One region of the Paenibacillus sp. FSL H8-0280 genome, then DNA from elsewhere that is predicted to be linked to it. Evidence: predicted binding sites of a transcription regulator. Region 1 holds the regulator's gene; the other holds the start of a gene.
What was found. The regulator CtsR, encoded in region 1, represses protease genes until heat stress. The targets are predictions, from matches to a motif close to ATGGTCAATAAAGGTCAAACA.

Region 1 (4,431 bases):
GGTTCAGAACGTCGTGAGACAGTTCGGTCCCTATCTGTCGTGGGCGTAGGAAATTTGAGAGGAGCTGTCCTTAGTACGAGAGGACCGGGATGGACGTACCGCTGGTGTACCAGTTGTTCCGCCAGGAGCACCGCTGGGTAGCTATGTACGGACGGGATAAACGCTGAAAGCATCTAAGCGTGAAGCCCCCCTCAAGATGAGATTTCCCAGTATGTAAGACCCCTTGAAGACGACGAGGTAGATAGGCTGGGGGTGGAAGTGCAGCAATGCATGGAGCTGACCAGTACTAATCGGTCGAGGGCTTATCCAATAGCAAGTTGTAATTCGCATGTTTCGTTTCGAATCTAGTTTTCAGAGAATGATCTCTGAAATGAAAATTGGTACATCACATAACGTGTGTATGATTTTCAGTTCCATATCTGATTTTAAGAAGCTATGCTTCGACAAATCGCGTTTGGTGGCGATGGCGGAGGGGTTCCACACGTACCCATCCCGAACACGACCGTTAAGCCCTCTAGCGCCGATGGTACTTGGACCGCAGGGTCCTGGGAGAGTAGGACGCCGCCAAGCGAAGAACCACTGCCGATGTTATTCGGTGGTGGTTTTTATTTGTTTATTTTAGGGGATGCGGAAGCATCTCTTATTTGACTTTGTAAGAATCCTCTGACACACTCTAAGGGGTACATATATCAGATATCAGGCCATGATTTGGATTGATATAACTCTAGCGAATGGGGTGTAGGACAACATGGAAATTCAGAAATTGACGGTAGATGATTTTGAACCGGCGATGGCACTCTCCGAATATGCTTTTCAAGTAGTAATGAGTGAAGAACAGAAAGAAAAACGGCGGAGTCAATTTTCGTCACAGGATATATGGGGTGTATATGAGGACGGGCAGCTAGGAGCCAAACTTCACATCATTCCTTTTCAAACCTATATTCATGGCAGATCGTTCGAGATGGGCGGTATTGCGGGTGTTGCCACCTGGCCAGAGTATAGACGCAAAGGCTGGGTAGCGGGTCTGCTGAAGCATGCGTTGGAAGAAATGAATCGTAACAAACAGAGCATATCATTCTTGCATCCATTCTCTTTTGGTTTCTATCGAAAGTATGGATGGGAGACGTATGTTGAATTTAAACGTTATAAAGTACCTACAGCTCATTTGCCTCAGAAAAAAGCGACACCTGGAACAATTCGGCGAGGGGATCCGGGCCTCAGCATATTAAAGGAAGTATACAGTGCGTATGCTGAGCGTTATAACGGAACTCTGGTTCGGGATGATGCAAGGTGGGAGAATTCAGTTCTTGTTAATGGGAGCAGCCAGAAGGCTGTATATTATGATGAAGCTGATGCAGCACAAGGCTATCTTTTATATGAGGTTAAGGAAAATAAATTTACCATTAAAGAGATCATCTATCTGAATGAAGAGGCTAGGCAAGGGCTGTGGACCTTTATTGCTAACCATGATTCCATGATCCAGGAAGTTACGTTGCAGGCGCCTGCCAGTGATACGCTTGCCTTCCAATTGGATAACCCACGGATTCAGCAGGAGATTGTACCTTATTTTATGGCGCGTATCGTTAGTGTAGAGCAGTTTATATCCCAGTATCCATTTGCAAGCCAGGACTCACCGTTGCAGATTGTTCTACAGGTAGAGGATACCTACGCTCCGTGGAATGAAGGGGTATGGCAATTAAACGTGGCAATGAACGGAACAGCGTCCATATGGAAAACTTCGGAACCGATTAATGATGATCAGACCATTAAGGTGGATATTCAATCCCTTACGGCGGTGCTGATGGGATATCGCAGACCAACAGAAATGGCACGAATTGGAAGAATTCACGGACCGAACACAGCAATCAAGGCTTTGGAACAAGCGATTCCTGAACGGGAAACCTATTTGCTCGATTTCTTCTGATGACTATGCCCACTGCTCCATTTAACCTGATTAGCTTATATAGAAATACGGCGTGATTGAAAGACAAATGGACTTCTCCAGCAATTTTGGGGAGGTTTTTTTGTGTCCGGGGAATATTTCGTGTAAAATCGTAAAAAATGAATAGTGACCCCACTTGGCAAAACCACAAAATATGCTATAATGGTTATAAAGTCAAAGAAAGTCAAAGTCAACTAAAGGTTTAATACTTAAGTAGCTTTCTTTCTACAATCTGATGCATGATCGCCAATATAGGGGATTCATTTCATCGGAGGATCAAGGGAATATTAAAGGACCTTCGTGCTTCCTTCGCTCTCCTGTTCACACCTGTGGAAGCAAGATTCGCTGTTTCCCTGATTGGTTAAATGGGTAGAGAAGGTGTACTCTGTGGGGGCGTGTGGGTCCTTATTGACTTAACGTTTCAGACAGTGGAGGATGATTGGATGCGTAATATCTCTGATATTATCGAACGATATCTGAAGAGTATTTTGCATGAAAGTCCCGAAGGAATGGTTGAAATTCAGCGTAATGATCTGGCAGATCAATTCTCATGTGTACCTTCCCAGATCAATTATGTCATCAGCACACGTTTTACACTCGAGAAGGGATACCTGGTAGAGAGTAAACGCGGCGGTGGTGGTTATGTTCGCATACAGCGCATTGAATTACCGGCCCAATCAGCTCTGCATAATCATTTGCACCATAGTATTGGTGAAGAGATCGGGCAGACAGCTGCCGAAGGTCTGATCTATCAATTGGAAGAAGCGCGCTTCTTGAGCAAGCGGGAAGCCGGGTTGATGCGAGCTGCTGTATCTAGAGAGGTTATATTGGTCAAACTTCCTTACCGGGATCAAATTCGTGCCAGAATGTTGAAGGCGATGTTAATATCTTTGCTCGGTAAATGAAAACTATCGGGGTCAAAGGAGGTACATCAATATGCTGTGCCAAGAATGCAATAAACGTCCGGCGACACTTCATTTTACGAAGATCGTAAATGGAGAGAAGACGGAATTCCATATTTGTGAGTCATGTGCCCGTGAAAAAGGGGAAATGATCCCTGGAACAGCAGGTGGGTTTTCCATTCACAACTTGTTGTCCGGATTGCTTGATTTTGATCCAGCCGCCAAAAGTGGATCGGCAGGAACACCACCTGCAAAAGCTCTTCAATGTGAAGAGTGTGGTATGACGTACGCACAATTTAGTAAGATAGGTCGGTTCGGCTGCAGTTCATGTTATAAATATTTTGACAGTCGTCTGGATCCTTTGTTCAAGCGGGTTCATGGTAATACGTCCCATGTAGGCAAAGTGCCTGCACGAGCTGGTGGTCGCATCAAGGTGAAACGGCAAATTGCTGATCTGAAGCGTGAGCTCCAGGAGAGCATCGCGCAAGAGGAATTTGAAGAGGCGGCCCAGATCCGTGACCAGATCAGAGGACTTGAAAAAGGAATAGCTCAGGAGTAAAGTTTGTCATGAGTAGGAGGGATGCGTAATGCCTAATCTGCGCTTTACAGAGAAGGCGCTCAGCGACTGGATGCGCAGTGATGCGGCTGATTCCGAAATCGTCATTAGCAGCCGTGTCCGGATTGCACGCAACCTTCAGCATGTTCCGTTTCCGATGCTGGCTTCCAATGAGCAATTGGAAGAGGTGCTGAATAAGCTGAGCGAAGTACTTCAATACGATGACGTTCATGCCTTTGGGGATTTTCATACGTTGGATCTGATCGATATTGACGAACTCGACAAACGGGTGCTGGTGGAGAAACATCTCATCAGTCCAAGTCTTGCGAATGAATCCAGGAATGGTGCGGTTATTCTCAGTGAGGATGAGTCAGTCAGTATTATGATTAACGAAGAGGATCATCTTCGTATCCAGTGCCTCTATCCGGGGTTCCAGGTGAAAGAAGCCTGGGAGAAAGCTTCCGCAATAGATGATGCTTTTGAAGCGCACGTGGATTATGCTTTTGATGATCGCAGAGGATACTTAACCAGCTGTCCTACCAATGTAGGTACAGGTGTCAGAGCATCGGTTATGATGCACTTGCCTGCCCTGGTGATGACACAGCAGATTGGCCGTATTCTAACCGCAGTTTCCCAAGTGGGATTGACGGTAAGAGGAATATACGGTGAAGGCAGTGAAGCGATGGGTAACCTGTTCCAGATCTCGAACCAGATTACTTTGGGACAGACCGAACAGGAAGTCATCGAGAACCTGCATGGTGTTGTGTTACAGATGATCGGTCATGAACGTACAGCGAGAGAACGGTTAATTACCGACTCCAGACTTCGTATTACGGATCGTGTCATGCGTTCTTACGGCATATTGTCTCATGCAGCTATTGTTGATTCCAAGGAAGCTGCACAGCGCTTATCGGATGTACGCCTTGGCGTGGATCTCGGCTTGTTGGATGGACTGTCCATTACGGTAATGAATGAGTTGAATGTGATGACACAGCCGGGATTTTTGCAGAAAACATTCGGGGAAGATATGC
Region 2 (4,431 bases), 1.0 Mb from region 1:
CCCAGTGTAAGCATGGTATGTACCACCTTACCCTGATCATTAAAGTAATAACCGAAAGATTCAGATACGGCCCCTTGCTCCTGAAGTTCATCTATAATCTCCGTCGCAAGTTTGCGTCTTTTGGCCATCTCTACGGCATCACCAATTCCATGAATAACAATCCGTGATTGCCTGATCAGCTGCAGAATCTCCTGAACACTAGGGTCCTGGATTAATGATTCATAGGCATGATCACTGAGCAAATCCGGTACATGCAGGAGTTTGTATTGCGCCCCTACCCGTTTTGCCATTGTGGATGCGATCGTATTTGCCTGAATTTCAAGGCTTTCTCCAAGTCCACCGCGTGCTGGTACGAACCAGACACCTTTGAGCGATGTTGGCGGATTTAGTTGTTCTGCGACTTCGGCCGTTGTTGAACCGCCAGTAACGGCGACAACGTCGTTGTCACTCATGATATTGCCGAGAGCCTTCGCTCCGGCTCTGCCCAGTTCCCTTTTGGCAAATGGAGAAACGTCCGAATCGCCAGGAACCACAACTACCTTTTGCAGACCGTAGGCTTGCTTGATGCGCTCTTCCAGCTCGGATAATCCGAACAACTCTTTGGCTACGGGCTCTAACTGCTGCAGCAAATCATACCCTGCCTCGCTGATCTTCATTCCTGCACTGTCAATTTCAATAAGTCCCTGAGCCTTTAACAGATCGGTCTCAGCCCTCAGAACCCGCTCGGTCATCTGCATGGAATTAGCTAACGTTCTCCGTCCGATCACATCCGATAACATGATCTGTTGCAGAATCGTATACCTCTTTTTCAAGATATCCATGAGATCAGGCAGAAGCTGCTTTTGTACTTCTAAAATCGTTCGCATGCTTTCCACTCCCGCAAGTTCTCGTTCTAAGCTCTCTTTCGTGGCCCTAAAACGTCCCGGGTTAACTTTTTAAGTCCCACGTCTATTCTACCTAAAACTGACGTGACATGCAAGTGTTTCAACGTGTTATTTCGACACGCATTCAGCGTTTGTACGCGCCTATTTTCACAATCCTAGACTTCCATGATCAAGGACTAGCTCACGCATACCATATATAGAAGAAACAAATGAATTCAATCTACATATCGCTCAGAATCACATTCCATACGGCATGTCCAAAACCTCTAATAGCATTTACTTAAATGTACTCTTTATCCACTCTTCTTCATCATGATCATTTTTAGCTCAATCCAAACCAACATACATAACGAACTGCTTGCAATTAAATATTCCATGAGCTATAATCATTATTGCTGTCACATAATGTGCGCCCGTGGTCCAATGGATATGACGTAGGCCTCCGAAGCCTGAGATCCAAGTTCGATTCTTGGCGGGCGCGCCATTTTTATTTAACAGCTCATAACCCATTTAACCAATGAAACCGGAAAGGTTTCTTTTTTTTGCAAGTTAGTTTGACTTTCTTTGACTTTTTGTTTGGAATTGTTTATTATGTGGGTAATACGGTAACAGTTTAAGTATAAACACCAATAACATTTACATTCCGAGGAGGTTTTTCACGTGAGTTTTATTCCAATGGTCGTTGAACAGAGCAACCGGGGTGAGCGCGCCTACGACATCTACTCCAGATTGCTGAAGGATCGTATTATTTTCCTTGGTAGCGATGTTAATGACGTAGTGGCTAATGCCATTATGGCACAGATGTTGTTCCTGGCTGCGGAAGATCCGGAGAAAGACATTCACTTATACATCAACAGCCCAGGCGGATCGATTACAGCCGGTATGGCGATTTACGATACAATGCAATTCATCAAACCGGATGTATCTACCATCTGTGTAGGTATGGCCGCTTCCATGGGTGCATTCTTGTTGAATGCCGGTGCAAAAGGGAAACGTTTTGCGTTGCCTAACAGTGAAATCATGATTCACCAACCACTTGGTGGTGCTCAAGGTCAAGCTTCCGACATCGAAATTCGTGCTCGCCGCATCCTGAAAATGCGTGATACATTGAACCGCATCATCTCTGAGCGTTCAGGTCAACCGCTAGAGCGGATTGAGAAAGATACAGATCGTGACTACTTCATGAGTGCTGCTGAAGCTGCCGATTACGGTATCATTGATAAAGTTATTGAAAACGTAGGTTCCCAAGGAATCTAAGTGTTAGTTAGACCACGGTCTACGCGTTAATATATCAATACCTAACGTAATCAGCAACACCTCATTGTGTTGTCTATACGAGAAGAAGCCCTCATCATGATCATGATGAGGGCTTCTTTTTTCATTTTATAAGAAAAATAACTTAAGAGTGCATAATAATGATTCTTTATTTGGTTCCCGTTACATCGCTAAATGGTTCTGTGCCTTTAGGAAGAATCTCTTTATACGTAAATGGCATTTCAGGGAAGCCCTCTGCGTATGCCGTATATTCATACAACTGGAAGAACACAACTACACCCGTTGGTGTAACATAGAAATCCTGATCTTTATTTAACCCTTTATACCCATCGAGGTATCCACCGCGGGCTTTCAGTTGCTCGCCCACTTTTTTACCCAACGTCTCACGCATGGTTTTGTTATTTTGCAGCACATCATCTAATGTAAGCTCCTTACCTGTGTCCAGTGCAAAGGTGTGGCCCGTACGGTATGTCATACCATGAGCGCCAGCATAATCTTCGTATCGTTGTGTAATGAGTCCCAGCACGCCTTTTTCGTTGTACGTCACTACATAAGAGCTCTCAAATGCATATGGACGGTTGGCTGTAGCACCGCCGAATTCAGATGTCTGTTTCTTGAAGTCAGCTACATAAGCATCCACTTCGTCTTTCAGCACTTTGTTGATCGCTGCTTCAGCTTCTTTGCTGGCAAGTCCACTCACCTGTGGATATTGAACATCTACTTCAGCATTTTTTACAGTAACATTAACTGTTGCTGCTTTAATTTTAACGTTATTTTGTTTCACTTTGCTGAGTGTCAACGTTTTGGTTTTGCCATCCCAATTCCCCTGTACACCCAGATAATCTCTCATTGCTGAGAATGGAATATATAATCTGCCGTTGATCAGCTTTGCGTCCACTTGAGGATAATAGTTGTTGATTCTGACACTTGGTTGACCGTCCATAAGACTAATTGTCATCGTGTTATTGGCTGCTGTCAAAGCGTACTCTTTGGTTTTCGCATCATATTTCAGGGTTCCACCTGCCACATCTTTAACTGCAGTAAGAGATACCCAAGTTGAGCCACCTTGAAGAAGTCCTTTTTGAGTCAGTGTTTTTCCACCCGATTTCAGAGTTACCTCAGCCGGGGTTGTCACTTTCGAGGATACCGATGCTGCTTGAACCGAACTATCCTGCCACACCGAACCGCTACCTACAATAATTCCTGCCGCTAGCAACGCACTTGTCCATTTTTTCCATGGTGTCATATATAAAACTCCTCTCTGAATTCACAATTAGGGATCATTGCGTATGTAATCCTGACCTGATCGCATATCTCATACGCTCACCTCTCTATTATAATTAACCCGATTTCGGAAAGGTTTACAGCTCGAGTTACAATGTTGATGAATATCAGACCGAAAATATAACGGGATATGACCGTTTTGTCACGAACAACTATACAAAAAAGATACCAATAAACAGCATTTCATGTTGCTTCGAATAAAGTTCCCTCCTATCTAACTTCATCAAAGTTTGCTTTTCCAACAAAAAAAGACTCTGTCCACAGGACAAAGTCTTTGTCATTATTTCGCTGTACCCTTCAAATGACATTTGAAAAGGTTTCTGAGCTTACAGTCCTTAGTTCGATCTTTTATTTCATTTCATACGTGATATTCAGGATTGTGCTTACTTTAACCTGGCCTGTTTCAATCTCAGTGCCACCTGCTGTATCTTGTGCTTTGGACATCAACGCCTCGCTTGCATAGAATACAGGCACATTGGCATCACCTTGGCTTACGGAAAGAACAGCACCGAGTTGACGTTTAACTGCTTTTGCAATGGCGCCCGCTTTGACATCCGCATTGGCCACAGCTTTTTCAATCACTTGGGATTCATAACTTTCCGGATTTTCTACAGTAAAGCGCACGTTTTCAATATTGTTGGCACCCGCACCCGAAGCAGCATCGAGCAACTCGCCGATCTTATCCATCTCACGATATGTGACAGTCAGCGTATGATGCGCTGTATAACCTTTATTTTGTTGTCCGTCTTTTTCGCTATACGTATAGTTAGGTTGTACAGAGAACTGACTGGTTTGGATGTCATCTGCACTGATCTTCCACGTATTCTTCAGCAAGTTGGATACCTTTTGAACTTTGGCAGCATTCGCTTTTTGAGCAGATGCAGCTGTCTCTGCAGTACTGTTCACACCAATGGACAGATAAGCGATATCAGGCTTCACCTGAATCTCACCTTTACCCACAACATTAATCACATTCTGTTGTACTCCC

Region 2: clpP (ATP-dependent Clp endopeptidase proteolytic subunit ClpP) is a predicted target of CtsR. The motif match lies at 1,436-1,456, and genes of this name have one in related genera.

The regions. Positions count from the first base shown of each region.
Region 1 is NZ_CP150296.1:6,194,070-6,198,500, reverse strand. It holds rRNA gene MHI12_RS27120 (23S ribosomal RNA) at 1-310, shown strand, start outside; rRNA gene rrf (5S ribosomal RNA) at 454-570, shown strand; gene eis (enhanced intracellular survival protein Eis) at 749-1,924, shown strand; gene MHI12_RS27105 (CtsR family transcriptional regulator) at 2,386-2,847, shown strand; gene MHI12_RS27100 (UvrB/UvrC motif-containing protein) at 2,879-3,403, shown strand; gene MHI12_RS27095 (protein arginine kinase) at 3,432-4,431, shown strand, end outside.
Region 2 is NZ_CP150296.1:181,468-185,898, reverse strand. It holds gene MHI12_RS00905 (sugar-binding transcriptional regulator) at 1-866, opposite strand, end outside; tRNA gene MHI12_RS00900 (tRNA-Arg) at 1,294-1,368, shown strand; gene clpP (ATP-dependent Clp endopeptidase proteolytic subunit ClpP) at 1,545-2,141, shown strand; gene MHI12_RS00890 (stalk domain-containing protein) at 2,308-3,405, opposite strand; gene MHI12_RS00885 (SIMPL domain-containing protein) at 3,792-4,431, opposite strand, start outside.